Regions from separate parts of the Streptomyces sp. NTD91 genome, predicted to be linked through region 2. Evidence: riboswitches for the same ligand, from Rfam matches in the RefSeq annotation. Region 2 holds a riboswitch; each other region holds the start of a gene.

Region 1 (9,555 bases), on a different contig from region 2:
ACGCGTGGCACACCGTGTCCTGGGGAGGGACTTCGTGACTCGACCGGTTGCAGTGATCGGGGCCGGGCCGTTCGGCCTGTCCACCGCCGCCCACCTGCGGGCGCGCGGCATCCCCGTCCGCGTCTTCGGCGACCCCATGGTCAGCTGGCGCGACCACATGCCCGAGGGCATGCTCCTGAAGTCCACGCCCGCTGCCTCGAACTTCGACTGCCCGCAGCCCGGCCACGCCCTCGCCGACTACTGCGACGCGGCCGGGATCCGCCGCCTGGTGACCGACGAGGACATCATCCCGGTGGAGACGTTCATCGCCTACGGCGAGTGGTTCCAGCAGAAGCTGGCCCCCGGCCTGGAGGCTGTGCGGGTCGTCTCCGTGGACCGCGACACGAGCGGCGGCTTCGAACTGAAACTGGACTCGGGCGAGATGTTCACCGCGCGCGCGGTCGTCGTCGCCACCGGGCTGTCGGGCCTGGCGCACCTGCCGGCGGAACTCGCGGGAGCCGCCACCGACGGACCGGCGCCCACCGCTGCGGTCTCGCACAGCTCCCAGCACCACGACCTGAGCCGTTTCGCCCGCCAGGAACTGATCGTGATCGGCGCCGGCCAGTCCGCGCTGGAGACGGCGGCGCTCGCGGCCGAGGCGGGGGCACGCGTGCGTGTCGTCGCTCGCGGCCGTGGCCGGGTCGCCTTCGGCGCCCCGCCCTGGGAACAGCCGAGACTGCGTCCCGAGTCCCCGTTCGGCCGCGCCTGGTCGCTGTGGGCCTTCAGCTACTACCCGCACCCCTACCGTTACCTGCCCGAGGCCACCCGGCACTTCCTGGTCCGCCGGGTCCTCGGACCACTCGGCGCCTGGTGGCTGCGCGAGCGCTTCGAGAGCGCCGTACAGGTGCACGACGTGGAGCGGGTCGTGGCCGCCGAGGCGCCGGACGGCAACCCCGTCCTCACCGTCCGCACCCACGGCGGGCGCACCGAGCGGCTCACCGCCGACCATGTCATCGCCGCGACCGGCTACCGCGTCGACATCGCTGCGATGGACTTCCTCGGCCATGGGCTGCGCACCCGGCTCGCGGTGAGCCGCGGCGCCCCGAGGCTCGGCGCCGGTTTCGTGTCGTCCGTCCCCGGCCTGTACTTCACCGGCCTGCCGGCCGCGTCGTCGTACGGCCCGGTGATGCGTTTCGTCTGCGGTACGGAGTTCGCCTCCCCGCGCCTGGCGAAACACCTGGCGGCGGCCCACGGCTGACGCGGGCGCTTCGGCCCCGCGAACCGGGCCATTGTCACCATGAGGCAGCCACCGGGCACCACTTGGGGCCGATCAGTACGTAAGTGCGCAGGACGGCAAGGTGAGTCGAGGAGGCGCGGTGTCCGTATTCTCTGATCATGGCAGCCTCCCCCGCGTACGCACTGATCGCCACCGACCTGGACGGAACGCTGTTGCGCGGCGACGACACGGTCTCCGACCGGTCGTTCGCCGCGCTCGCGCGGGTGGCGCGGGCCGGTGTCCGGCACCTGGTGGTGACGGGCCGCCCGGTCCCGCGGGTACGGCCCCTGCTCGCGCGCCTCGGCTGCACGGGGCTCGCGGTGTGCGGACAGGGGGCACAGGTCTACGACGCCGGGACCGGCCGGCTGCTGTGGTCGGTCCGGCTGGACCGGGAACTGGCAGAGACGGCGCTCGGCAAGATCGAGGCCGAGGTGGGGGAGGTCTACGCGGCCGTCGACCAGGACGGCGTGGAGGGGCTCACGCTCATCGAGCCCGGGTACCGGATGCCGCACCCGACCCTGCCGGCGGAGCGGGTCGACCGGCGCGACGACCTGTGGTCCGCGCCGATCAGCAAGGTGCTGCTGCGCCATGCCGACCTGTCCGACGACGAGTTGGCGGCCGCCGCGCGCACGGTGGTGGGCTCGCTGGCCACGGTCACCATGTCCGGGCCGGGAACCGTGGAACTGCAGCCGTCCGGGGTGACCAAGGCGACCGGTCTCGCGCTGGCCGCCGAGCGGCTCGGGATCACGGCGCGGGAGGCGCTGGCGTTCGGCGACATGCCCAACGACATCCCGATGTTCGACTGGGCGGGGCGCGGGGTCGCCATGGCCAACGCGCATCCCGAACTCAAAGCGGTGGCCGACGAGATCACCCTGTCGAACGAGAACGACGGTGTCGCCGTGGTCCTCGAACGACTGTTTGCCGTCCACTGACCCGGCGGACCGACTGACCGGCACATCAGTAGGCGGCCGTCCGGAGGAGGCCGGCATGGCCTGGTGCACGCTCGCCGGATGCCCGGCGGCCGCCCGGTACGCCCCCCGTCCGTCAGGTTCGGGGAGCGTGCCGGGCGGCCGATGCCGGGACGGCCCGCGGGGCCGGCGACGGCCGGACGCGCGGGACGTCGGGGAGCGGCCCGTGGGCGGCCGTGGGCCGTCAGTAGGCGCTGTTGACGTTGTCGATCGAGCCGTAGCGTGCGGCGGCGTAGTTGCAGGCGGCGGTGATGTTGGCGACCGGGTCGTAGGGACTGGAGGCGGTACCGGCCACGTGGTACGCGTGGAAGGTGGGGTCGATGACCTGGAGCAGGCCCTTGGACGGGATGCCGGCGGCGGCGTTGGAGTCCCACAGGTTGATGGCGTTCGGGTTGCCGGAGGACTCACGCATGATGTTGCGGTAAATACCGTTGTAGGTGCCCGGGATGCCCTTCTGGGCCATGATCGCGAGCGACTCGCGGATCCAGCCGTCGAGGTTGTCCGGATACCCGGCGCGAGTGCCGGCGGCCGGGGTGGTGCTCGTGGTGGCCGCCGAGGCGCTGGTGGCGCCGACGAGGGGCAGGGCGAGTACGGCGGCGCCGGTACCGAGGAGGGCGAGGACACGGGCGAGGCGGTTGGTGCAGGGGCGGCGATGTCGAGCGGCAGCAGGCATGGGGACGTTCCTCTCCTACGCCTGCGAGGTGAGCTGTCGGGTTCGGGCGGCGAGGTGCCCGGCCGTGCCCGGAAGGGACACGGCTTCACCCCCAGCCGTACCGGTGCGGTGCGTGCCGACCGGTCCGGCGACTTACCTGGGTCCCCCGCTCCTGCCGTACGAATGGTCCGTGGATGGGTGCGCGGGCGGCGGCAGGATTCGGCGTCCGCCCGACGGCCGGGAAGGTATGCGAGAGCACATGCCGGAAACAAGTGCGTGAATCACACAACGCACCATTTGACCTTGATCAATGCTATATGAGGCACTTGATCCTTTGCGGTTGCCAATCTCAACTGGCCTACCGGGCAAGGAGGGACGGCGTTCGGCGGGTCTCCGGGGTGGGGGGCGGTCCGTGACCCAACTCACGAAGTAGCAAAGTACTCTAAATCCGGCATAGGGGATTCATGTGGATCGGCCGCGCGGTGGAACCCGTGGCATGGTGCCCGTCGTTGTCGTAGTGATCGCGGCACCTGTCGGTGTCGTGGGTGGTCGCGGCGGCGCGGAGGGGGTGCGCGGGGTCGCCTCCGCCCGCCTGTCGTTCGCGACAAAGCGCGTGGGTTCCTGTTAAGTCGATGAATGCCCGTCCTTACTACTTGATCAAAAACATACCGACCATGATCCGATAGCGCCCGCTGGACCGGTGGGCGCTATCAGCGATCGAACAGGGACCGGATACGCTGACTCGAGTGATGGCAGCGACCTATCGACAAACCGTGTGATCGCCAGCAGACACCAGCAGACAGGAGACCCCTCGTGACCGTCGTCGGGCCGTTCGGGCTGAGCGTGCGGGACCAGGCTCTGGAAGCCGATGTCCAGGCCGGATTGGCGGCTGTCGAGGAAGGCTTGCTCGAGGCCACCAAGAGCGAGGTCCCGTTCATCACGGAGGCCGCGCAGCACCTCGTACGAGCGGGCGGGAAGCGGTTCCGGCCGCTGCTCGTGATGCTCGCGGCCCGGTTCGGCGACCCCTATGCGCCGGGCATCGTGCCGTCGGCCGTGGTCGTGGAGCTGACGCACCTGGCCACGCTGTACCACGACGACGTCATGGACGAGGCGGCCGTGCGGCGCGGCGTGGACAGCGCCAACACCCGCTGGGGCAACTCCGTCGCGGTCCTCACCGGCGACTTCCTCTTCGCCCGCGCCTCCCAGATCCTCGCGGACCTCGGCCCCGAGGCCGTCAGGGTGCAGGCCCTCGCGTTCGAACGGCTGGTCACCGGCCAGATCCTGGAGACCGCCGGCCCCACGGACGGCCGCGACCCGGTCGAGCACTACCTGGACGTGCTCGGCGGCAAGACGGGCTCGCTGGTGGCCGTGTCGTGCCGGTTCGGCGCGATGATGTCGGGCGCCGACGAGACGGTCGTCGACGTGCTCACCCAGTACGGCGAGCGGCTCGGGGTCGCCTTCCAGCTCGCCGACGACGTCCTGGACATCGCCTCCGACTCCCACGAGTCCGGCAAGACCCCGGGCACCGACCTGCGCGAGGGCATCGCCACGCTGCCCGTGCTCCGGCTGCGCGAGCGCGCCGCCCGCCTCCGGCTGCCCGAGGACGTCGCCCTGTGCGAGCTGCTGGACTCCGACCTCAGCGACGACGCCCGGCACGCCGAGGCGCTGGCCGCGCTGCGCGCGCACCCCGCGCTGGAACAGGCCCGCCGGGACACCGTCCGGTACGCGGAGGAGGCCCGCGCCGCGCTGGCCCCGCTGCGGGAGTGCGACGCGAAGGCGGCGCTGATGGAGCTGTGCGACGCGGTGGTCCACCGCGCCGGCTGACCCGGCCCCGCCCACCGGCCTTCGGCCACGCACCGTCCGACGCCTCGTCAGCGGCCGGCCACTGTCGCACAGGCCCGGGCCCCGGCACGCCCCGAGCGACCTCGTACGCCTCTGCGCATGCCCGTACGGCCTTCCCCGTCCCGTACGGCCCCCTCCGTTCCGGTGAGACCCCTACGGGTCGGCGGAGCCGGTTCCCTCTGCGTGTCATACCGCAGGAGTACACGGAGTTGGCTCCGAGGTCTGACGCTTCCTCACGGCCGATTTGGTGAGATGGAAACCACGGAAATCACCACTCCTCACCGATTCGGGTGAGAATGGCGGCTCAGGTGGACCAGCATGAGGACAGCCGCCGCCGACGACGGAGGTAAGGCAGACATGGCACCGTACGAATCCGACGACGCAGTGGACGCCACGCGGGACGAGGACGCGCACGCCGGCCGCCGCAAGGCCGCCCGCTACGCGGTCCCGGTCGCGGTGGTGGGCGTGGCAGCGGCCACGATCGGTCTGGTCCCGGCGCTCGCCGCCTCCGGCGACCCCGACCTGCCCAGGATCACCGCGCAGCAGCTCATCGAGAAGATCGCCAAGTCGGACGTGCAGCAGATGTCCGGGACCGTGCGGATCGACACCGACCTCGGCCTGCCCGACCTCGGTGGCCTGGAGAACAGCCTGGCTTCCGGCGCCACCAAGGGCTCCGGCGACGGCTCCTCCGCCGACCCGCAGTCCAAGCTCACCGAGCTGGTCTCCGGCACGCACACCCTGCGCGTCGCCGCCGACGGCCCGGAGAAGCAGAAGCTGTCGCTGCTGGAGAGCGGCTCCGAGTACAGCCTCATCCACAACGGCAAGAACGTGTGGGGCTACGACAGCAAGAGCAACGAGGTCTACCACACCACCTCGGCCGACTCCGGCAAGGAGCACCGGGCCGAGCCCCCGGCCACGCCGAAGGACTTCGCCGACCAGGCGCTGAAGTCGGTGGACGGCACCACGTCCGTCACCGTCGACGGCACCGAGCGGGTCGCCGGCCGCGACGCCTACAAACTGCTGATCAAGCCCCGGCAGTCCGGCACCACCGTCGGCGCGATCAGCATCGCCGTCGACTCCAGGACCGGCATGCCGCTGAAGTTCACCCTCACCCCGAAGAGCGGCGGCACCGCCGTCCTCGACGTGGGCTTCGCCCAGGTCTCCTTCGCGAAGCCGGCCGCCTCCACCTTCGACTTCACCCCGCCCAAGGGCGCGAAGGTGACGGAGCAGAAGCAGGGTGCGGAGGCCGGGAAGCACGAGCGTGCGTCCGGCAAGGTCCTCGGCAAGGGAATGCACGGCTCCGAGGTCCTCGGCAAGGGAACGAACGGCTCCGAGGTCCTCGGCAGGGGCTGGACGTCCATCGCCACCTTCGACACCGGCGCCAAGGGCGGTCTGCCGGCCGGCTCCAAGGCCGGTGACCTCGGCGGCTTCCTCGGCTCGCTGGGCGACAAGGTGTCGGGCAAGTTCGGCAAGGGCACGGTCTTCACCACCCGCCTGGTCAACGCCCTGATCACCGACGACGGCAAGGTGTACGTCGGCGCGGTCACCAAGGAGGCCCTGGTGAAGGCGGCCGACGCGGGAAAGTGACCCGCTTCGGGCACCACCGTCCGTGACCGTGCGTTGACTCTGCAGAGCGATCGCATCGAGGGGGAGCCGATGGACGGACCGTCCGCCACGGAGCGGGAGGCGGGGGAAGCGGGTGAGCGCGCCCCGGGGCAACCGGAGGAGAGCGTCATCGCCAGCCGCGGCCTGACCAAGCGCTACCGCGGCGGACAGCTCGCCGTCGACGGCCTCGACCTGATCGTCCCGGCGGGCAGCGTCTTCGGCTTCCTCGGTCCGAACGGCTCGGGCAAGACCACCACCATCCGCATGCTGATGGGTCTGATCGAGCCGACCGCGGGCACGGCCCGCGTGCTGGGCCGCCCGATGCCCCGGGCGGCCCGCTCCGTCCTCCCCGAGGTCGGCGCGCTCATCGAGGGCCCGGCCCTGTACGGCTTCCTCTCCGGCCGGGACAACCTGCTGCGCTACGACGCCGCCGACCCGACCGCCGACCCCCGCACGCGGCGTGCCCGCGTCGCCGCCGCCCTGGACCGGGTGGGCCTCGCGGCGGCCGCCGGCAAGAAGGCGAAGGCCTACTCGCTCGGCATGAAACAACGCCTGGGCCTCGCCGCCGCGCTGCTCCAGCCGCGCCGGCTGCTCGTGCTGGACGAGCCCACCAACGGCCTCGACCCCCAGGGCATGCGCGAGATCCGCACCCTCATCCGGGAGTTGGCCTCGGACGGCACGACGGTCTTCCTCTCCTCCCACCTCCTCGACGAGATCGAGCAGGTCTGCACCCATGCCGCGGTCATGGCGCGGGGCCGGCTCGTCACCCAGGGGGCGGTGGCCGACCTGGCGGCCGGCGCGCGCGGCCGACTGGTGGTGACGACCCCGGATCCGGCCGAGGCGGCCCGGGTGCTGAAGGAGCAGGGCGTCGGGGACGTCGCCGCCGAGGGCGACCGGGTCACGGGCGAACCACCGGCGCAGGACCTGGCCGAGGTGAACGCGGCCCTGGTCGTGGCGGGAGTGCGGGTCCGGGGGTTCGTGGTCGAACGGGCCTCGCTGGAGGACGCGTTCGTGGCACTGACGGGGGAGGGTTTCGATGTCGCGGGCTGAGAGGTCCCCCGGGGACGAGCCGGTTCCCGCGCCCGAGACGGCCGCCGAGGCCGGGACGGTCTCCGTATCCGGGACCACCCCCGGATCCGAGACGTCCCTCGCGTCCGGGAGGGCCCCCGGGGCCAGGACGATCCCCGTGCCGGCCGTACGCCGCCCGAGCCCCCTGTGGACGTTCGGGCTGCTGCGCAGCGAACTCGTCACGACCCTCCGCCGCTGGCGCACGCTCGCCCTGCTCGGGGTGCTCGCCGCGGTGCCGGTGCTGGTCGGGATCGCGGTGAAGATCCAGACGCGGGGCGGTGGGACGGCGGACCACAGCGGCCAGGGCCCGGCATTCATCACGCAGATCACCAACAACGGCCTGTTCCTGGTGTTCACGGCCCTGGCCGCGACGCTGCCGTTCTTCCTGCCGATGGCCGTCGGGGTCGTCGCGGGCGACGCGATAGCGGGCGAGGCCGGCGCGGGCACCCTGCGCTATCTGCTGGTCGCGCCTTCCGGCCGTACCCGGCTGCTGCTCACGAAGTACACGACCGTGCTGGCCTTCTGCGTGCTGGCCACGCTGGTCGTCGCGGTCTCCGCGCTGGTCGTCGGTGCGCTGCTCTTCCCGCTGGGCGAGCTGACGACCATATCCGGCACCCGGATCAGCTTCGCCGAGGGCCTTGCCCGGGCCCTGCTGATCGCTCTGGTGGTCGCGGCCTCACTGGTCGGCGTGGCGGCGCTCGGCCTGTTCGTGTCGACGCTCACGAGCAGCGGCATCGCGGCGATGGCGACCACGGTCGGCCTGCTCATCACCGTTCAGATCCTCGACCAGATACCCCAGTTGCACGCCCTGCGGCCGTACCTCTTCTCGCACTACTGGCTGTCCTTCGCCGACCTGATGCGCGACCCCGTCTACTGGGACGACCTGACGAAGAACCTCGGCCTGCAGGCGCTGTACGCGGCCGTGTTCGGCTCGGCGGCCTGGGCGCGGTTCACGGTGAAGGACGTCAGCGCGTAGACGTTCCCCGCCCTGTGGAGCGTTCTAGGCGCTCTGGTGCGGGAACCGCGCGAGGGGGGCGTCCTGTGCGAAGAACGTCTTCGCGCGGGCCAGCGCGTCGGTGTCCTTCAGCACGTCACCGGGCGCGCTGCCGTTGCCGAGCAGGACCCCGCCGAAGCGCATCCCCATGTAGGCGGCCGAGTTGTTGAGCGTGCCCACATAGGGGTCGGCGACCGAGGGCTCGGAGTCGGCGAGTGCGGCGACGCCCCAGAGGGTGCGGCCGGCGAGGGTCGCCCTGAAGTCGATACCCGGGGTGCGCAGCCAGCCCGACCAGTGGTCCAGGTAGCGCTTGGTGAGGCCGGAGACCGAGTACCAGTACAGCGGCGAGGCGAGCACGATGTCCGTGGCCGCGAGGGTGGCGTCCAGCAGCAGGCCGGTGGCGCTGTTCGAGGGCGGCCGCACGTGGTCGCTGTCGTGCCGCTGGTCCACGAAGTCGGGCAAGGGGTGCTCGGCCAGGCGGATCCAGCGCTGCTCGACGTCGCCGGGCAGCTGCTCGGCCGCCGCGCGGGCCAGCAGCTCGGTGTTGCCCTCGGCGCGGGCGCTGCCCAGGACGAAGAGGAAATGACGGCTCATGGGTCCCCCAGGGTGTGCTGCCGTACGACTTATAACGCGCATGCATTTTATGCACACGCAATCAACTCGCGCCAGAGGCCGGCGCCTGCCGGGTGCCGGGGTGCGGCTGGTGCGAGGCTGTGACGCTGTGGTGACCCGGAAGCCGAAGCGGGTCGACACACTGGTCGACAGGGCGCGTACGACGGGATCGCGACGCCGGGGGAGTGAGGGAAAGCCGATGTCTCGAGTCAGCTTCGAGAAGAAGCGGGCGCAGCAGCCCGCGGCGCATCCGGCCGTGGTACCGGTCCGCGTGTTCGGCGTGGGAGGCGCGTCGGTGGGCGGGACGTCGGTGGTGGCGGCGCCGGGCGAGGAGATCCAGCAGGCCGTCCTCGACCACCTCCAGCGCCTGGCCATCAGCGTCGGCGCCCCCATACGCGCCACGATCCATGACGACCGTGAGGGCTGCGTGGTTCCCCTGGAGGTCTCGGCGGACGGCTCCAGTCGGGTCACGGGGGAGGCGGTGCGGGTGGCTGCGACGGTGCAGCCGAACGCTGCGGAGCCGGCTTCCCCGGTGCGGTCGGGTGCGGCGGCCGGGGTG
Region 2 (9,555 bases):
TCCTCGGGGCTGAGCCAGCGGGTCGTCATGCCGCCAGTGTAAGTTTGTTTCAAACTTGAACCAAGCGCCGCTTCGCCGACCCGCAGGGAGACCGCGCCGATGTCGTACCCGTACGTGCTGCTGTCCGCCGCCGTCTCCCTCGACGGTTACCTGGACGACACCGGACCCGACCGGCTGCTGCTGTCCGGCCCGGCCGACTTCGACCGGGTCGACGCGGTACGGGCCCGCGCCGACGCCATCCTCGTCGGCGCCGGCACGATCCGTGCCGACAACCCGCGGCTGCTGGTCAACTCCGCCGAGCGGCGCGCGGCCCGGGTCCGGGCGGGCCGGCCGGAGTACCCGCTGAAGGTGACCGTCACCGCCACCGGCGACCTCGATCCCGACGCGCGGTTCTGGCACACCGGCGGCGACAAGCTCGTCTACACCACCGACGAGGGGGCGGAGCGGGCCACCCGCCGGGTCGGTGACGTCGCCGGCGTCGTCCCGCTCGGCCCGGACCTCGACTGGCGAGCCCTGCTGTCCCACCTGCACGACGTCCGCGGGGTGCGGCGGCTGATGGTCGAGGGCGGCGGCACGGTCCACACCCAGCTGCTGCGGCTGGGCCTCGCCGACGAACTCCAGCTGGTCCTCGCGCCGCTGTTCGTCGGCGACCCGGCCGCGCCCCGCCTGTTCGGGCCCGGCGGCTACCAGGCCGGACGGCTGCGGCTCACCGAGACCCGCCGCATCGAGGACGTGGTCCTCATGCGGTACGAGCCCACCGCCCCCGGCAGCGGGCCGCTCCCCACCGCCGCCGACCGGCACTGGCTGCGCACCGCCTGCGAGCTGGCCGCGCTGTGCCCGCCCTCGAAGACGGCGTTCAGCGTCGGTGCGGTCGTGGTCGCCGCCGACGGTACGGAGCTGGCCCGCGGCCACTCGCGGGAGGGCGGGGACGCGGCGGTCCACGCGGAGGAGGCCGCGCTGGCGAAGCTCGATCCGGCCGACCCACGGCTGGCCGGCGCCACCGTCTACAGCAGCCTGGAGCCCTGCGCCCGGCGCGCCTCGCGGCCCGTGCCCTGCGCCGAGCTGATCCTCCGGGCGGGGGTACGGCGGGTGGTCACGGCATGGCGGGAGCCGGACACGTTCGTGGCGGAGGCCGACGGGACCGGAGTCCTCGTCGACGGGGGTGCGCAGGTGGTCGTCCTGCCGGAGCTGGAGGATCTCGCCAAGGCGGCGAACGGCCACCTGCTGGGATGACACTCAGGGCCGGAAACCACCGTGGTTTCCGGCCCTGAGTCTTCAGTAGCGGGGACAGGATTTGAACCTGCGACCTCTGGGTTATGAGCCCAGCGAGCTACCGAGCTGCTCCACCCCGCGTCGTTGTGACTCCAGCATACACCCATCGGCGGGCGGCCCGACGACACCCCCGGCCACCCCTCACCGAGGGTGAGCGGACGACCGCCCTCCGCATAACATCTGAGACACCATCAAAAACGCCGACACTGCTGGATGCCGGTCAACTCGCCCGTTTTGCTGTGCTCCTGACCGGTAAGTCCGCGACCGTGAACGTTAATGATCAAGCCGAACGGCTTGGAAAGTGCCTGGCAGGTCTATTAACGTTCGATAACGCAGCGCGGTCGTCCCAGCCGTCACAAGAGGCGGCTCCGTGCGCACGCGCCGAATCCCGCGAGGGAACCGGGGAACCACCATCTTGGGGTGAATCACGCGGATGCCGACGTGAACTCGCAGAGTCCACGTCTCGTATACGTGCGTAGGAGACCTTCCTGCTCCGAACCCGTCAGCTAACCCGGTAGGCGGAGGAAGGAAAGGAGTACGCCCGAGTGGCGTCCAACCGGCCCGCCCCACAAGCTCCGTTCATGCCCCCGCAAGCCGACCCGGAAACCTTCGGCTACGGCGCCTACCGCGCCGAGGAGGGGCCCTGGGAGGAGTGGAACCCCACCGAGGACTCCGTCGTCCCGGTCCGCGGCCGGCACCGGGTCGCCAAGCAGCGTGGCGGCTTCGCGCGCAGCTCCACCGTTCTCGGCGTCGGCGTGATGGCCGCGGTCGGCGCGGGCGGCATGGCCAGCGCCAACACCGGCAAGCCGCCCGTCTCCATCTCGCTGCCGGACCTGGACTCCGTCGAGCACCTCTTCGGCGGCTCCTCCCACACGCCCGAGGCGACCGCCACCGGGCTCAGCAAGGTCGGCACCACCACCGACAGCGCCGACAGCGGCAACGCCGCCGAGGCCCTGCGCAACCGGATCATGGCCCAGGCCGAGCAGCAGCGGGGCCAGGCCGACAGCAAGGCCACCGCCGCCACGCTCGCCGCCACCGAGAAGCAGATCGCCGACGCGGCCGCCAAGGCGGAGAAGGAGGCCGCCGCCAAGGCAGCCGCCGCCAAGGAGAAGGCGGAGGCCGACGCCAAGAAGGCCGCCGAGGCCAAGCGGCTGGCCGAGCTGGCCAAGGAGTACACCCTGCCGGTCGTCTCGTACACGATCACCGGCACCTTCGGGGAGCCGGGCGCGATGTGGTCCTCCGGCTACCACACCGGTCTCGACTTCGCCGCCCCCACCGGCACCCTCATCAAGGCCATCCACAGCGGCACGGTCACCGAGGCCGGCTGGGCCGGTGCCTACGGCTACCGCACCGTGCTGACCCTGGACGACGGCACTGAGCTGTGGTTCTGCCACCAGTCCTCGATCAACGTCTCCGTCGGCCAGAAGGTCTCCACGGGCCAGGTCATCGGCCGCGTCGGCGCCACCGGCAACGTCACCGGCCCGCACCTGCATCTGGAGGTCCACCCGAACGGGCAGGCCGCCGCCGTCGACCCGGCGCCCTGGCTGCGCGCCAAGGGCCTCAACCCCTGAGCCCCACTGCTCTTTTCGCGGGATTCCGACGCCGGTGGTGGAATGCGGTCATCCACCGCCGGCGTTGACTTGGAGCATGACTTCTCTGCGCACACTCGGCTCCTCCGACCTCGAGGTCTTTCCGCTCTGCCTGGGCGGCAACGTCTTCGGCTGGACCGCGGACGAGGAGACCTCCTTCGCCGTCCTCGACGCCTACGCGGAGGCCGGCGGCAACTTCATCGACACCGCCGACTCCTACTCGGCCTGGATCGAGGGGCACAAGGGCGGCGAGTCCGAGACGGTCCTCGGCAAGTGGATCAAGTCCCGCGGCAACCGCGACCGCGTCGTCATCGCCACCAAGGTCAGCCAGCACCCCGAGTACCAGGGGCTGTCCGCCGCCAACATCAAGGCCGCGGCCGACGCCTCCCTGCGTCGCCTGGACACCGACCACATCGACCTCTACTACACCCACTTCGACAAGCCCGAGATCCCCGTCGAGGAGATCATCGGCGCGCTGGACGAGCTGGTCAGGGCGGGCAAGGTCCGGTACATCGCCGCCTCCAACATCAGTCCGGAGCGGCTGAAGGCCTCGCTCGACCTCTCCGACCGCGAGGGCCTGGCCCGCTATGTCGCCCTCCAGCCCCACTACAACCTGGTCTCCCGCGACACCTACGAGGGCCCGCTGCGGGACCTGGTCGCCGAGGAGCACCTGGCCGCGGTGCCGTACTTCTCCCTTGCCGCGGGCTTTCTGACCGGCAAGTACCGCCCCGGCACCGAGGTGGACAGCGCCCGCGCGGGCCGGGCCCAGGAGTACGCCGACTCCGAGCGCGGTCGGAAGGTCCTTGCGGCCCTGGACGAGATCGCCGCCACCCACGACGCGCCCGTCGCCACGGTCGCCCTCGCCTGGCTCGCCGCCCAGCCCACGATCACCGCCCCGATCGCCTCGGCCCGCACGGTGGAACAGCTCCCGGCGCTGCTGGGCGTGGTCGACCTGGAGCTGACGGACAAGGAGGTGGCACGGCTGGCGGAGGCCTCGGCCTGATCTCCTGCCGCCGCCGAGCCGTTCCGGGCGCGCCCGCGCTCAGTGACGACGGCCCGGTCCAGCGGTGCTCGGGCAACCCTGCCGGCTACGACCGATACGGGTTGTGAGCGGAGTAGGGCGCCGCCGGACGGCCGTACCCCGGCCGGTACGCCGGGGGCGCCGGTGGCGCGTACACCGCCCGCGCCTGCGGAGCCACCCGGGCCGCGTACTCCAGTGCCGACCGCGCCACGTTGCGCCGTTTCCACAGCGCGTCCAGCAGTTCCCGCTCCCGTACGACGAAGTCGGCCCCGGCCTTCCCCTTGCGTCCCCGGTGCCGCAGGAACGCGAGCGAGGTGGCGTACGCCTCGTACTGGGCCACGGCCCGCGCCGCAGGCCGGCCGCCGTGGTGCCGGGCGTAGTCCCGCGCCGTGCGCCGCGCCCGCATCGACCCGAGCGCGAACGGCTCGGCCGGCCCCAGCCACCCGGCCAGCACGTATGCCGGCAGCTCCTCGCGCACGGTACGCAGCTCCCGCTGCCGCGTGAAGACAGCGAGCCAGGTCAGCAGCCCGAACACGGGCACCATGAACCCGCCGTAGACGGCGAAGAACCCGAACTCGCCGAAGGTGGAGGAGCCGTTCCAGAAGGCGTGCATGCTCATCGCCAGCAGCAGGCCGCCGAGCGGCAGCAGCACCCGCCGGGCCCGCTGCCGCTCGGCGGAGAGCGCGGAGACGCCGAAGCCCAGGCCGGTGAGGGTGGTGAACAGGGGGTGCGCGAACGGCGACATCACGATGCGCACGAAGAAGGTGGCGGCGGTGACGGAGGCGATGCCGCCGCCGCTGACCTGGTCGGCCCCGAAGGCCGTGCCCAGGTAGAGGATGTTCTCGGTGAAGGCGAACCCGGTGGCGGTGATGCCCGCTATCACCACCCCGTCGACGATCCCGGTGAAGTCACGTCTGCGGAAGAGGAAGACCAGCAGGACGGCGGCGGCCTTGGCGGACTCCTCCACGATGGGCGCTATCACGGTGGCGCCCAGGGTGTCGGCACTGGCCGGATCGGCGGTGGCGGTGGCTATCCACTTGGTCGCGAAGCTGTTGGCGACGATGGCTATCAGCGCCGCCGCGCACGCTCCCCAGGCGAAGGCGAACACCAGGTTCCGCCAGGGGCCCGGCTCCACCCGGTCCAGCCACCGGAAGGCGGCTATGAGCCACGGCACGGGCAGCACGGCGAGGCCGAGCCCGACGAGGAACCCCTCGGTACCGGTCTGCCGACGCACCAGCGCCAGGATGACCAGGCCGGACATGGCCAGCAGGGTGATCAGCGCCCCGTACCGCACCCATCGGAGCTGCCACCAGTGCGGATGGCGCAGCGCGGGGCCGCGGGGGCCCGGGGGACACGTCGGGAAGGGAGGACTGGTGGCCACGGCATCGACCCTAACGGTGGCGGGACGAGGGGCTGGAGCTGTTTATCGGTCCTGCCGACCGGACTGATCGCAGTCCTGCTGGTCGGAGGGACCGCCGCCCCGATGCGGTACGCGGCGGAAGAGCAGATCGTTCACCACGTGTCCCTTCTCCAGTCCCTGGCCCTCGAAACGGGTCAGCGGCCGGAACCCGGGGCGCGGCGCGAAACCGCCGTCCGCCTGTGTGTTCTCGAACGCGGGGTGTGCGGTGAGCACCTCGAGCATCTGCTCGGCGTACGGCTCCCAGTCGGTCGCGCAGTGCACGATCGCACCGGGCCTGAGCCGGGTCGCGGCCAGGTCGAGGAACGCGGGCTGGACGAGCCGCCGCTTGTGGTGCCGCTTCTTGGGCCAGGGGTCCGGGAAGTACACCCGGAGTCCGTCGAGCGAGTCGGACGTGAGCATCTCCCTGAGCAGGATGATCGCGTCCCCGTTGGCCACCCGGACGTTGGACAGGCCGTTGCGGTCGGCGAGAGCGAGCAGATTGCCCTGACCCGGGGTGTGCACGTCGACGGCGAGGATGTTGGTGTCCGGGTCGGCGGCGGCCATCCGCGCGGTGGCTTCGCCCATCCCGAACCCGATCTCCAGCACGACCGGTCCGTCGTTGCCGAACAGCTCGGCCAGGTCGATGACCCGCTGTCCGTCGATGTCGAGGCCCCACTCGGGCCACAGCCGCTGGAGCGCGTCCGCCTGCCCGGCGGTCACCCGGCTGCGCCGCGGCTGGAAGCTGCGGATCCGCCGCTCGAAGTGCGATCCGGCGGGATCGGCCTTGGGACCGTCCGGAAACCGCGGCTCTCCCTTGGCCCGGCTGTGCCGGACGGGCACGCCGGGGGTGTGGGGCACGGGCGTGGGGGCTTCGGGGACGTTGAGGGAGTCAGACACAGTGCTTCCGATTTTACGGGCCCCTACGCGGGTGCCTTCCCGAGCATGTCCAGCACCCGGCGTCCGATCTCCCGCCCGATCGGCAGGGAGGCGGTGGCCGCCGGGGACGGCGCGTTGAGCACATGCACGGCCCGGGCTCCCTCCCGGATGAGGAAGTCGTCGACCAGCGTGCCGTCCCGCAGCACCGCCTGGGCCCGCACTCCGGCCTGGGCCCGCACCAGGTCGTCGGCCTGCACCGCGGGCAGAAGCCGGCACACCGCCTCCAGGCACGCCCCTTTGGACAGCGAGCGGTGCAGCTCCCCGGCGCCGTATCTCCAGTGCCGCCGGGCGATCGCCCACGATCCCGGCCACGCCAGGGTCCCGGCCAGCTCCCGGGGGCGTACGACCCCCCAGCCGTACCCCTCCCGGGCCAGGGCCGGCACCGCGTTGGGCCCGATGTGCACGCCGCCGTCGATGCCCCGGGTCAGATGGACCCCGAGGAACGGGAACGCCGGGTCCGGCACCGGATAGACCAGCCCGCGCACCAACTCCGGCCGCGCCAGCTCGTAGTACTCCCCGCGGAACGGCACGATCCGCACCCCGGGCTCGTCCCCGGTCAGCCGGGACACCTCGTCGCAGTGGAGCCCGGCGCAGTTGACCAGCACGCGCGCGCGTACGACCTCCCCGCCCGCGGTGAGGACGGCCACGCCGCGCTCCGGGCGGCGGTCGATCCGGACGACCCGGGCGCCGTAGCGGATCTCGGCGCCGGAGGCCCGCGCCAGCTGCCGGGCCACTCCGACGAAGTCGCACACCCCCGTCGTGCCGACGTGTATGGCGGCGAGGCCGCGGACCTCGGGCTCGTACTCCCCGATCTGCGCGGAGCCCAGCTCGCGGACCGGGATCCCGTTCTCCCGGCCGCGCTGCACGAGTGCGTGCAGGCGGGGCAGCTCCTCCCGCTCCGTGGCGACGATCAGTTTGCCGGTGACGGCGTGCGCGATGCCGTACTCGGCGCAGAACTTCACCATCTCGGCGGCACCCCGCACCGCGTACCGCGCCTTGAGCGAGCCCGGGCGGTAGTAGATCCCGCTGTGGATCACCCCGCTGTTGCGGCCCGTCTGGTGCCGGGCCGGGCCCGGCTCCTTCTCCAGCACGGTGACCGCCGTACCCGGCGCGGCCCGGGTGATCGCATACGCCGTGGACAGCCCGACGATCCCCCCACCGACCACGAGCACGTCACAGTCGTACGCCCCGACCGGCACCTGCACCACCTCCCACCTCGATAGTGCACTGCGCCACTGACAACGCCTTCAAACGCGGGGGTGAGCGTTCTCATGCCGGAGCCATCAGCAGCGGCCGGGCCCGCTCCCGCAGCTCCACCACTCTCGGCTCGTCCCCGTACGGTTCGAGGCGGTGCAGCAGGTCCTTCACGTACTCCGTGGTCCGGGCCGAGGAGATGCGCCCGGCCACCTCCACGGCCCGCACCCCCTGCTCACAGGCTGCGTCGAGATTCCCCGACTCCAGCTCGGCCACCGCCGAGACCACCAGCCGCAGCCCGTGCGACCGCACGAACTCCTCGGTCGGCTTCGACAGTGCCTGCTCCGTGAACCGCCGCACCTGGCGGGGCGCCTTCAGATCGCGATAGCACTCGGCCGCGTCGGCGGCGAACCGGTCATAACCATAAAAACCAAGCCAGGTGGGGTCGTTGTCCCCCTCCCGTGATCGCTCCAGCCACCCCTCCGCGGCCTTCAGTGCGGCCCCGGCGGCCTGCGCGTCTCCCGCACGCGCGTGTGCCCGCGCCTCCACCAGCCGGAAGAAACTCATCGTGCGCGCGGTCGCCAGCCCGCGATTGCGCTCCAGCGCGGCCTGCGCCAGATCGACCCCCTCGTCGCCGAAGCCGCGGTAGGTCGCCTGCAGCGACATGGAGGCCAGCACATAGCCGCCCAGCGGGACGTCCGCCGCAGCGCGCGCGAGCCGCAGCGCCTGGATGTAGTACCGCTGCGCCGCCTCCTGCTGCCCGGTGTCGAAGGCCATCCACCCGGCGAGCCGGGTCAGTTCGGCGGAGGCCCCGAAGAGCGCCCGCCCCACCTCGTCGGAGTACGAGCCGAGCAGCAGCGGCGCCGCCTCCACCCGCAGGCACTCCGGCACCATCGACGAACGCCAGTCCCCGCCCCCGTACTTGGAGTCCCACCGCCGGGCGTCCTCGGCGGCCTCCCGCAGCTTCTGCACATCGCTGTGGCCGACTTTGATCGGTGCGCCGGAGCCCTCGGCCGAGCCGGCCTCCCGCGCGACCGAGCTGTCGGCGGGGGTTATCAGCCATCGTGAGGCGGGCGTTGCGTATGCGCTCACTGCGAACGATCCGGCGAGCGACTGCCAGATGCCGCCGGAGCCGGCCCGGCGGCCGGCGAGGTCGAGACGGTACAGCTCCGTCGCCGACTTCACCGCCTGGCCGACGTCTCTGGGGAAGGCGAGGCCCACCTCGGGTGCGGGATCCGCGTCCGCCAGGCCGATCTCGTGGAGCGGCACCGGGCGGCCGAGTTTCTGGCCGATGGCGGCCGCGATGAGGTGCGGCGCCGCGCCCTGCGGCACCATCCCCTTCGACACCCAGCGCGCCACGGAGGTCTTGTCGTAGCGAAGAGTCAACCCGCGCTGAGCGCCAAGGTCGTTGACGCGCCGCGCGAGTCCCGCGTTGCTGATTCCCGCGAGGGCGAGAACGGCGCCGAGTTTTTCGTTCGGCCCGCGTTGCTCCCTGGACATGCGCCACCCCTCGACACAGACGGCTGCCGCGCTGGCATAACCACGCGGCATTCGTAAACCCAGCGTAGTTCGCCGCATCCCAAGCGTTAAGGGGCATTCTTCCGGATGGCGGGATTGTGGTCCGTACGAGAGTGCGGTCCTGTACGCACCGTGCACGGGCTGTCGTCACGTGCACCCGCGCGTGTGGCCGTGCGCCCGTCCGTGCGCTCTTCTCCGGCCATCGGGAGAGCGGTTCCATGGGTCTCGCGTGGGTCGGCCCGCTGTACTGGATCCAGTGGGCTGGGGGACACCGCCGCCTTCATCCCCGCGGGTGGCGGACCGGTCCGGGAGGCGATGCCCGCCTCCCGGACTGTGCGCGTTTCCGCGCCTCCACGCCCGCCGCAGGCCTGTACGGAGCGTGCTCATCTTCCTGTGTGCTCAGCAGATTTGGCTGAAAATCGCCCCTGCCTGTCCCGGCGCACATCCGCCCCGACCATGCAACTTCAGGGCGCGAAGGGTGGTTTGGGGGAGCGTACAGGGGGCGCATTCGAGTCGCGCTCACCGGGCTCGTGCCCTGCGGTTCCCTCGATCGAAGCCGGTGCCGCCGACCCTCCACGGCGCCCCCTTCGTGGCAGCATGGGGTCCGGTTCGTACGGTGCACTGTT
Region 3 (9,555 bases), on a different contig from region 2:
CACCTGGGACGTGCAGAAGAGCAGCCGTGTGGACGCCAAGACGCCCTGGGTTCGGGAGGTCACGACGGCGTCGGGCGGTCAGCCGCTGACCGCATAGGGCAGCCGGTCGTACGATCACACGACCGCCCCCGCCCTGTGGACAACCAGATCCACTCCTGGGCGGGGTGGGTTACGTTCGGATCGTGAACGCATCCAGTCCCGACCTCGTCCCCGCCGCCGGTCCCGGCCGCGTCGTCCTGCTCACCACGAGTCACCGTGTCGCCCCCGGCCTGCTGTCCTGGCCCGCCTGGCAGGCCCTGCGCGACGCCGACGCCGTGCTGTGCGCGGACGGCACGCATCCGCAGCTGCCGTATCTGCGCGAGGCCGGGATAGCGGTCCGGGAGGCGTCCCCCACGGCGCAGGAGCTGGTCGACGCGTGCGCCGGCGGGCGCACGGTCGTGGTCGTGACCACCGGCGAGGGGGAGCCCGCGCTCACCGACGGCCTGGCCCGGCTGGCCGGCTCCGGCCGCGTGGCCATGCCGGACCTGGAGCTGCTGCCCGCCTCCTACGACCTGCCCGGCGCCCGCCTGCTGGACCTCGTGCAGGTCATGGACCGCATCCGCGCCGAGTGCCCGTGGTCCTCCCGGCAGACCCACGAGGGCCTCGCGAAGTACGGCATAGAGGAGGCGTACGAACTGGTCGAGGCGATCGAGACCGGTGACCGCGAGGAGCTGCGCGAAGAGCTGGGCGACGTGCTCCTCCAGGTCGTCTTCCACTCCCGGATCGCCGAGGAGCATCCGGACGCTCCGTTCTCGGTCGACGACGTGGCCGGCGGCATCGTCGCCAAGCTGGTCCACCGGCACCCGCACGTCTTCGGGGACGAGAAGGCGGAGACGCCGGACGACGTCAAGGAGCACTGGCTGCGCACCAAGGCCGAGGAGAAGCGGCGCGCGTCGGTGACCGAGGGCGTCCCGCTCGGCCAGCCCGGCCTGGCCCTCGCCGCCAAGCTCGTCTCCCGCGCGCGTACGGCGGGCCTGGACGTGCCGCTGCCGCAGGGCGAGGGCGTCGGCTACCGGCTGCTGGCCCTGGCGGCCCGCGCCGATGCGGAGGGCGTGGACCCGGAGGCGGCCCTGCGCGCGGCGGCACGGGCGTACCGGGACGCCATCCGTGAGGCGGAGGGAGTCGCCCCCGGGGCGATACACCGCACCCGCACCGGCCACCGTGACGCGGAGGGCCACGAAGCCCCGGATACGGTCGACCCGTGACCGACCGGCCCCACCCCCACCCGAGCCCTGCCGAGGGCTCGGCCCTCGGCTCCGCCCCGGCACCGGCCGGGGACCCGCCCCCCGGCCCCTCCCCGGCCCTCGCCGAGGGCTCCGCCGGAGGTCCCGTACCCGCCCTGTTCACCTGGGAGTTCGCCACCGACCCCTATCCCGCCTACGCCTGGCTGCGTGAGCACGCGCCGGTGCACCGGACGCGGTTGCCCAGTGGGGTGGAGGCCTGGTTGGTCACGCGGTACGGAGATGCCAAGCAGGCCCTCGCCGACCAGCGGCTGAGCAAGAACCCGGCGCATCACGACGAGCCCGCGCACGCCAAGGGCAGGACCGGCATCCCGGGCGAGCGCAAGGCGGAGTTGATGACGCATCTGCTGAACATCGATCCGCCGGACCACACCCGGCTCAGAAGGCTGGTCAGCAAGGCGTTCACACCCCGCCGGGTCGCCGAGTTCGGGCCGCGCGTGCAGGAGCTGACCGACCGTCTCATCGACCGGTTCGCCGGGGAGGGCTCCGTCGACCTCATCCACGAGTTCGCCTTCCCGCTGCCCATCTACGCCATCTGCGACCTGCTCGGCGTCCCTCGCGAGGACCAGGACGACTTCCGGGACTGGGCGGGAATGATGATCCGGCACGGCGGAGGGCCGAGGGGCGGGGTCGCGCGGTCCGTGAAGAAGATGCGCGGCTACCTCGCCGAGCTGATCCACAAGAAGCGCGAGGCGCTGCCCGTTGAGCCCGCGCCCGGTGAGGACCTCATCTCCGGTCTCATCCGCGCCTCCGACCACGGCGAGCACCTCACCGAGAACGAGGCCGCGGCGATGGCCTTCATCCTGCTGTTCGCCGGCTTCGAGACGACCGTCAACCTCATCGGCAACGGCACCTACGCCCTGCTCACCCACCACGGGGAGCGCGAGCGGCTCCAGGCCTCCCTGGCCGAGGGGGAAAGCGGCCTGCTGGAGACCGCAGTGGAGGAGCTGCTGCGCTACGACGGGCCGGTGGAGCTGGCCACCTGGCGGTTCGCCACCGAGCCGCTCACCGTCGGCGGACAGGACATCGCGCCGGGCGACCCGGTGCTCGTGGTGCTCGCGGCTGCGGACCGGGATCCGGAGCGGTTCGCCGACCCCGATGTGCTGGATCTCGCCCGCCGCGACAACCAGCACCTCGGCTACGGCCACGGCATCCACTACTGCCTCGGCGCGCCGCTCGCCCGGCTGGAGGCCCGGACCGCGCTGGCCACCCTGCTCACCCGCCTTCCCGACCTGCGGCTCGGCGCCGATCCGGCCGACCTGCGGTGGCGCGGCGGGCTCATCATGCGGGGCCTGCGCACCCTCCCCGTGGAGTTCACACCCACCGCCTGAACACACTCCGTGCGGGTAAAAGTGACGGACGTTCAATTATGTGATCTTCACGTGATCTACGCGGCATTAACTTGTGACAAGTGATCGTCTGGCGCTACGTTCACCCATCAGCGTGGCGAGGGCACTGTTCGCCGCGCCGGTTCCGCAGTCGCACGAAAGGCTTCCGCATGCTCTCCGGGAACGGTCGTCACCGTCGCCCCCGTCAGGCTCCGGCCCTCCTCGTCGCGGCCGGAGTGACCGGCTCCGCCATCGCCATCCCGCTGCTCGGCGCCGCGAGCGCCAACGCTGCCGACGGCACCACGTGGGACAAGGTCGCCGAGTGCGAGAGCGGCGGATCCTGGAGCGCGGACACCGGGAACGGCTACTACGGCGGTCTGCAGATCTCGCAGGAGGACTGGGACAAGTACGGCGGCACGCAGTACGCCGCGAGTGCGGACCAGGCCAGCCGCAACCAGCAGATAGCCGTCGCCGAGAAGATCCTCGCCGACCGGGGCACCGCGCCGTGGGCCATGTGCGCGCTGACCGCCGGGCTGACCTCCCACTCCGCTTCGCTCGACGTCGACACCGGTGTCGGCGGCTCCGCATCCGGCGGCAGTGGCGGTTCGAACGACACCTCCGGCTCGGCGGACGGCTCCGGCTCGTCCGGTCTGCCGGATTCGTCCTCCAGCGGCGCCGGTTCGGGCCACGCGCCCGGCTCGGACTCCTCCGGCTCCGACTCCTCCAGCCCCTCCTCGGGCGCGAGCGGCACGCCCGCCCCGAGCCCCGGTGGCGATGCCACCGGGACCCCGGATCCGACCGGTTCCGCCGGAACCAGTACCCCCAAGCCGGACAAAACTCACGAGTCCGCCTCGCAGGGCGACGGAAGCTCAGAGGGGGGCGCCGGGTCTTCCACCGCGATGCCCGGTGCTGACAACTCGGACAATTACCAGCAGAGTGCCGGTTCTTGGAGCCTGGTCGACACCGGAGCGCTCGGCAGTGGCGGACGTCACCGTGGCGCGAGTGCGGACGAAAGCGTGACAAACGGTCAGGGCGACGCCTCTTCCGGCCGTCACGCCGGCCACGGACCGGACACGTACACCGTCCGCGAGGGCGACTCCCTCGCCTCCATCGCCGACTCGCTCGGTGTCGACGGCGGCTGGCACGCGCTCTACGAGAGCAACAAGAAGGTCATCGGTGCCGACCCGGACCGCATCGCCGCCGGTCAGACCCTGAAAATCGACGGCGAAAAGGGCGCGGAACAGGACTAGTTGACGCCCTACTTGATCAGTGATGTCCGGTTTGGCGAAAGTGTGGGATGAGTCTCAGAAGCCCTGATCGTCTTTGAAATTCCGCCGACGGCATGTCTACGGTCAGGACCGCTCGTCACCACGAGCCCCGGCAGTCGCACACGCCGAATCCTGCCAGCGGTTGCCCGGGAACAGTCGTCGCGTCAAGCGCCGTAGGCAGGAGCGGGGGACCCAAGGTAAGTGCCGCGCCCAGCAGTTCAGTCTGGACCGGCTAGGGGTGAAGCCGCACCTCGCGCAAGCGGGTGTGCGGCCGGGCAACTCAACCGGCCCGAACCCGACAGCTCACCTCGCAGGCGTCGGTGAGGGGATCGATCCATGCTGTTTTCCGCCAAGGGCAAGCACCGCCGCCCGTCCAAGGCCGTCCGCGTCGTCGCTCTCGCCGGTGTCACCGGCGCCGCCGTCGCCGCCCCGCTGATGGCGGCGGGCAACGCCTCCGCCGCCACCGCCTCCCAGTGGGACGCCGTCGCCCAGTGCGAGTCCGGCGGCAACTGGTCCATCAACACGGGCAACGGCTTCTACGGCGGCCTGCAGTTCACCAACTCCACCTGGGCCGCCTACGGCGGCACCGCCTACGCCCCGCGCGCCGACCTGGCCGGCAAGGCGCAGCAGATAGCCGTCGCCGAGAAGGTCCTCGCGGGTCAGGGCAAGGGCGCCTGGCCGGTCTGCGGCACCGGCCTGTCGAGCACTCCGTACAACGGCTCCGCTCCCGCGGCCTCCACGAAGTCCTCGAGCGGCACCACCACCCGCTCCACCGGCCAGCAGGCCGCCACCCGTTCCACCACGCGCACGGCCCCGTCGGCGAACAAGACCGTCACCACCGCGACCGGCACGAAGGTCAAGAAGGGTGACGGCGAGTACAAGGTCGTCAAGGGCGACACCCTCAGCTCCATCGCCGCCAAGCACGGCGTGCAGGGCGGCTGGCAGAAGCTGTTCCAGCTGAACAAGGACATCGTGAAGAACGCCGACCTCATCTACCCGGGCCAGCAGCTGCACCTCAAGTGACAGCCGGGGAGTGACACCCGGCTCTCCGGCCGGGCCCACGGCGCCCTCACAGCCGCCGCCCCGCACGGGAGGCCTCGTGAGGGCCACCCCCCTCCCCACGGGCTCCCCGCCCCGGCGCGTGTTCCCCCGTACGCGCCGGGGCGGGGCTTTTCTTTGCCCGGCCGTTCCCCGCTTTTCTTCCGCACCCCCTTTGTTCCGGCGGTGAACAATGGGTACCGTCTGCGTGTCCCTCCTGTCCACGGGACGGTCGGTCGGTGGCCGGCGCCCCGGGGACGGTTAGGCTCTAGTCGCACGGCGCAGCCGCAAGGCACACGCCCCGCACTTCCAGCGTCACATCCCAAGAAGGAGATGCTCGTGCCGTCCATCGACGTCGTCGTAGCCCGGGAAATCCTGGACTCCCGAGGCAACCCCACGGTCGAGGTCGAGGTCGGCCTCGACGACGGCAGCACGGGTCGTGCCGCCGTCCCGTCCGGCGCCTCGACGGGCGCCTTCGAGGCCATCGAGCTGCGCGACGGTGACCCCAACCGCTACCAGGGCAAGGGTGTCGAGAAGGCCGTCCTCGCCGTCATCGAGCAGATCGGCCCGGAGCTGGTCGGCTACGACGCCACCGAGCAGCGGCTGATCGACCAGGCCATGTTCGACCTGGACGCCACCGACAACAAGGGCTCCCTCGGCGCCAACGCCATCCTCGGCGTCTCCCTCGCCGTCGCCCACGCCGCCTCCGAGGCGTCCGACCTCCCCCTCTTCCGCTACCTGGGTGGTCCCAACGCGCACCTGCTGCCGGTGCCGATGATGAACATCCTCAACGGCGGCTCGCACGCGGACTCCAACGTGGACATCCAGGAGTTCATGATCGCCCCGATCGGCGCGGAGTCCTTCTCCGAGGCCCTGCGCTGGGGTGCCGAGGTCTACCACACGCTGAAGAAGGTCCTGAAGAGCAAGGGCCTGGCCACCGGCCTCGGCGACGAGGGCGGCTTCGCCCCGAACCTGGAGTCCAACCGCGCCGCCCTGGACCTCATCCTCGAGGCCGTCAAGCAGGCCGGCTACGTCCCGGGCGAGCAGATCGCGCTCGCGCTCGACGTCGCCGCGTCCGAGTTCTACAAGGACGGCAAGTACGAGTTCGAGGGCAAGTCCCGCTCGGCCGCCGAGATGACCGAGTACTACGAGGAGCTCGTCGCCGCCTACCCGCTGGTCTCCATCGAGGACCCGCTGTTCGAGGACGACTGGGCCGGCTGGAAGGTCATCACCGACAAGCTCGGTGACAAGGTCCAGCTCGTCGGCGACGACCTGTTCGTGACCAACCCGGAGCGCCTGGCCCGCGGCATCGAGGAGGGCACCGCCAACGCCCTGCTGGTCAAGGTGAACCAGATCGGCTCGCTGACCGAGACCCTGGACGCCGTCGAGCTGGCCCAGCGCAACGGCTACAAGTGCATGATGTCCCACCGCTCCGGCGAGACCGAGGACGTCACCATCGCCGACCTCGCCGTCGCCACCAACTGCGGTCAGATCAAGACCGGCGCCCCGGCCCGCTCCGAGCGCGTCGCCAAGTACAACCAGCTGCTGCGCATCGAGGAGATCCTCGACGACGCCGCGGTGTACGCCGGCCGCAGCGCCTTCCCGCGCTTCAAGGGCTGAGAGGCCTCACGGGCTGAGCCAACGTGGAGTAAGGCCTAGCCAGTCGTACGTACGTCCCCGTACTCGGTCCCGTACCGTGTCCGGGGACGTACGCACGTGTGAAGCCACACCGGCGAAGGGGAGGCGGAGGAGCCAGATGGCCGTGAAGGACCGGGACCGTTTCTCCACCGCGACCAGGCTGCGGCTGCTCGGCGAGCAGACGGCGGCCCGGGTGTACCGCTCCCAGAGCAGGCGTCAGGCCCGCCGCTCCCGGCTCACCGGCCGCGCCGCGCTGCTCGCGCTGGTGCTGTGCTCGCTGGTCGTCGCACTCGCCTATCCGATGCGGCAGTACGTCTCCCAGCGTGCGCAGATCTCCGACCTCCAGCGTCAGCAGCAGCAGGCCCGCAAGCGGGTGGAGCAGCTGCGCGACCTCAAGGCGCGCTGGCAGGACGACTCCTACGCCGAGCAGCAGATCCGGCGCAGGCTGCACTATGTGATGCCCGGTGAGACCGGGTACACGGTGATCGCTCCGGGCCCGGCCAAGCAGTCCCGCGCCGACCGCGGGGGCGCCCGGCGTCCCTGGTACGCGAACGTCTGGGACGGCGTGGACAAGTCCGACGCCTCCGACCAGTAGTCGATGCAGTCATCGATGCAGTGATCGACAGAAAGCCAATCCGAAAGCAGTCATGGAAACGCCCCCGCCGCCCACTCCGCGCACCGAGCCCACCGACGCGGACGTCGAGGCCTTCAAGCAGCAGCTCGGCCGCCCGCCGCGGGGCCTGCGGGCCATCGCGCACCGCTGCCCGTGCGGCCAGCCGGACGTCGTGGAGACCGCGCCGCGGCTGCCCGACGGCACGCCCTTCCCGACGACGTACTACCTGACGTGCCCGCGCGCCGCCTCGGCGATCGGGACGCTGGAGGCGAACGGCGTCATGAAGGAGATGACGGAACGCCTCCAGAGCGACCCCGAGCTGGCCGCGGCCTACCGGGCCGCCCACGAGGACTACATCGCGCGCCGGGACGCCATCGAGGTCCTGGAGGGCTTCCCCAGCGCCGGCGGCATGCCGGACCGTGTGAAGTGCCTGCACGTCCTGGTCGCCCACTCGCTGGCGGCCGGACCGGGGGTCAACCCGCTCGGCGACGAGGCGATCGCGATGCTGCCGGAGTGGTGGCGCAAGGGGCCGTGCGTGCAGCCGCTGGCGGCGCCCGACCCGGCGGACGAACACCCCGGGGAGCAGGGTGCCGTCCTGGACCCGGCCGAGGCGCGCCGCGGCTCCTTCGCGGCCGGGCCGCCGGTTTCGGAGGGCTTCTCCCGGGTCGCGGCCGTCGACTGCGGCACGAACTCCATCCGGCTGCTCGTCGCCGACGTCAACCCGGCCACCGGCGAGCTGTTGGAGCTGGACCGGCGGATGACGATCGTGCGGCTCGGCCAGGACGTGGACCGCACCGGCCGGCTGGCGCCCGAGGCGCTGGAGCGGACCTTCGCTGCGTGCCGGGAGTACGCCGGGGTGATCCGTGGACTCGGCGCCGTCAAGGTGCGCTTCGTCGCCACCTCCGCCTCCCGCGACGCCGAGAACCGGGACGACTTCGTGCGCGGGGTGCTGGACATCCTCGGGGTCGAGCCGGAGGTGATCAGCGGCGACCAGGAGGCCGAGTTCTCCTTCACCGGCGCGACCAAGGAGCTGACGGGGCGGGACGACCTGGCCAGGCCCTACCTCGTGGTGGACATCGGCGGCGGCTCAACCGAGTTCGTGGTCGGCGACGACCGGGTGCGGGCGGCGCGCTCGGTGGACGTCGGCTGCGTGCGGATGACGGAACGTCACCTGGTGCACGACGGCAAGGTCTCCGACCCGCCCGCCGAGGACGAGATCGCCGCGATGCGGGCCGACGTCGAGGCCGCCCTGGACCTCGCCGAGGAGACGGTCCCGCTGCGCGGGGCGCGCACCCTGGTGGGGCTCGCCGGGTCCGTCACCACCGTCTCCGCCATCGCCCAGGACCTGCCGGAGTACGACTCCGCGCGCATCCACCACTCCCGGATCTCCCGCGACCGCGTCCGCGAGATCACCGAGTGGCTGCTGCGCTCCACCCACGCGGAGCGCGCGGCGGTCCCGTCCATGCACCCGGGCCGGGTCGACGTCATCGGCGCGGGCGCCCTGGTGCTGCTCGCGATCATGGAGCGGACCGGTGCCGAGGAGGTCGTGGTGAGCGAGCACGACATCCTCGACGGCATCGCGTGGTCGGTGGCGTAGCTCTCTCTTGTTACTGATGGGTAGCGGTCTGCTGAGCAGGTCGGATAACGTTTGAGCGGCATGGAGGGGCCCTTCGGCGCCCCTCCGGTGCAACCGCCCCCGGAAAGTTCGTGAAGTTCTTCACAAGGAATTCGGCCCGGTCGGTCCGTGAAAGGGGCCCGGTTGGCCCTTCCGGGGGGTCAAAGACCGGTTGAACATGTTCAGATGAAGGGTGCCGGGGTGCTGCGGAAAGGGGTGTTCCGAACGCGTTCCGGCATCCTCACGGATGCCTCACCGACCCGGAGAGGCAGCTCACGCGGCATTGACAACGGTCCAAAGGGGACCGTGGTTCCGCTCGTCGCTCATGATCTGGATCACGCGGGCCGCGGAGTGTAGCACAGGGTCTGCCATACCTTGTGAAGGGGCGCACGAGCACCCCCCTGGGAGCGGGTGGATACTCGATGGCATGAGCACCACGGAGCGTCCCAGGATCCTCGTAGTAGGCGGTGGGTACGTAGGCCTGTACGCAGCTCGGCGCATTCTCAAGAAGATGCGCTACGGCGAGGCGACCGTCACGGTCGTCGACCCCCGGTCGTACATGACCTACCAGCCCTTCCTCCCCGAAGCCGCCGCCGGCAACATCTCCCCACGCCACGTCGTCGTCCCGCTGCGGCGCGTGCTGCCGAAGGCGGAGGTCCTCACCGGTCGGGTCACCACCATCGACCAGGACCGCAAGGTCGCCACGATCGCCCCGCTGGTGGGCGAGGCGTACGAGCTGCCCTTCGACTACCTCGTCATCGCGCTCGGCGCCGTC

The links. A riboswitch is a leader RNA that binds a small molecule or an ion and turns the genes downstream of it on or off. The one in region 2 is predicted to bind cyclic di-AMP.
Region 1: it holds a riboswitch for cyclic di-AMP, as region 2 does, so the genes downstream of both, AC5WRT_RS25550 (transglycosylase SLT domain-containing protein) here and AC5WRT_RS07425 (M23 family metallopeptidase) in region 2, are expected to answer to the same signal.
Region 3: it holds a riboswitch for cyclic di-AMP, as region 2 does, so the genes downstream of both, AC5WRT_RS00435 (transglycosylase family protein) here and AC5WRT_RS07425 (M23 family metallopeptidase) in region 2, are expected to answer to the same signal.

Annotation. Positions count from the first base shown of each region.
Region 1 is NZ_JCAJZW010000028.1:3,937-13,491, reverse strand. Features, by position in the region: gene AC5WRT_RS25560 (FAD-dependent oxidoreductase) at 35-1,237, shown strand; gene AC5WRT_RS25555 (HAD family hydrolase) at 1,375-2,187, shown strand; gene AC5WRT_RS25550 (transglycosylase SLT domain-containing protein) at 2,408-2,896, opposite strand; cyclic di-AMP (ydaO/yuaA leader) riboswitch at 2,900-3,075, opposite strand; gene AC5WRT_RS25545 (polyprenyl synthetase family protein) at 3,689-4,699, shown strand; gene AC5WRT_RS25540 (LolA family protein) at 5,075-6,304, shown strand; gene AC5WRT_RS25535 (ABC transporter ATP-binding protein) at 6,374-7,372, shown strand; gene AC5WRT_RS25530 (ABC transporter permease) at 7,359-8,366, shown strand; gene AC5WRT_RS25525 (flavodoxin family protein) at 8,391-8,978, opposite strand; gene AC5WRT_RS25520 (hypothetical protein) at 9,196-9,555, shown strand, end outside.
Region 2 is NZ_JCAJZW010000004.1:290,400-299,954, forward strand. Features, by position in the region: gene AC5WRT_RS07410 (MarR family winged helix-turn-helix transcriptional regulator) at 1-29, opposite strand, end outside; gene AC5WRT_RS07415 (dihydrofolate reductase family protein) at 100-1,233, shown strand; tRNA gene AC5WRT_RS07420 (tRNA-Met) at 1,280-1,353, opposite strand; cyclic di-AMP (ydaO/yuaA leader) riboswitch at 1,642-1,808, shown strand; gene AC5WRT_RS07425 (M23 family metallopeptidase) at 1,818-2,843, shown strand; gene AC5WRT_RS07430 (aldo/keto reductase) at 2,920-3,864, shown strand; gene AC5WRT_RS07435 (PrsW family intramembrane metalloprotease) at 3,950-5,263, opposite strand; gene trmB (tRNA (guanosine(46)-N7)-methyltransferase TrmB) at 5,306-6,178, opposite strand; gene lhgO (L-2-hydroxyglutarate oxidase) at 6,202-7,425, opposite strand; gene AC5WRT_RS07450 (NsdA family TPR-like regulatory protein) at 7,487-8,911, opposite strand.
Region 3 is NZ_JCAJZW010000001.1:92,362-101,916, reverse strand. Features, by position in the region: gene AC5WRT_RS00455 (SurA N-terminal domain-containing protein) at 1-97, shown strand, start outside; gene AC5WRT_RS00450 (nucleoside triphosphate pyrophosphohydrolase) at 183-1,244, shown strand; gene AC5WRT_RS00445 (cytochrome P450 family protein) at 1,379-2,611, shown strand; gene AC5WRT_RS00440 (transglycosylase family protein) at 2,779-3,858, shown strand; cyclic di-AMP (ydaO/yuaA leader) riboswitch at 4,036-4,208, shown strand; gene AC5WRT_RS00435 (transglycosylase family protein) at 4,213-4,899, shown strand; gene eno (phosphopyruvate hydratase) at 5,248-6,534, shown strand; gene AC5WRT_RS00425 (FtsB family cell division protein) at 6,671-7,147, shown strand; gene AC5WRT_RS00420 (DUF501 domain-containing protein) at 7,200-8,762, shown strand; gene AC5WRT_RS00415 (NAD(P)/FAD-dependent oxidoreductase) at 9,208-9,555, shown strand, end outside.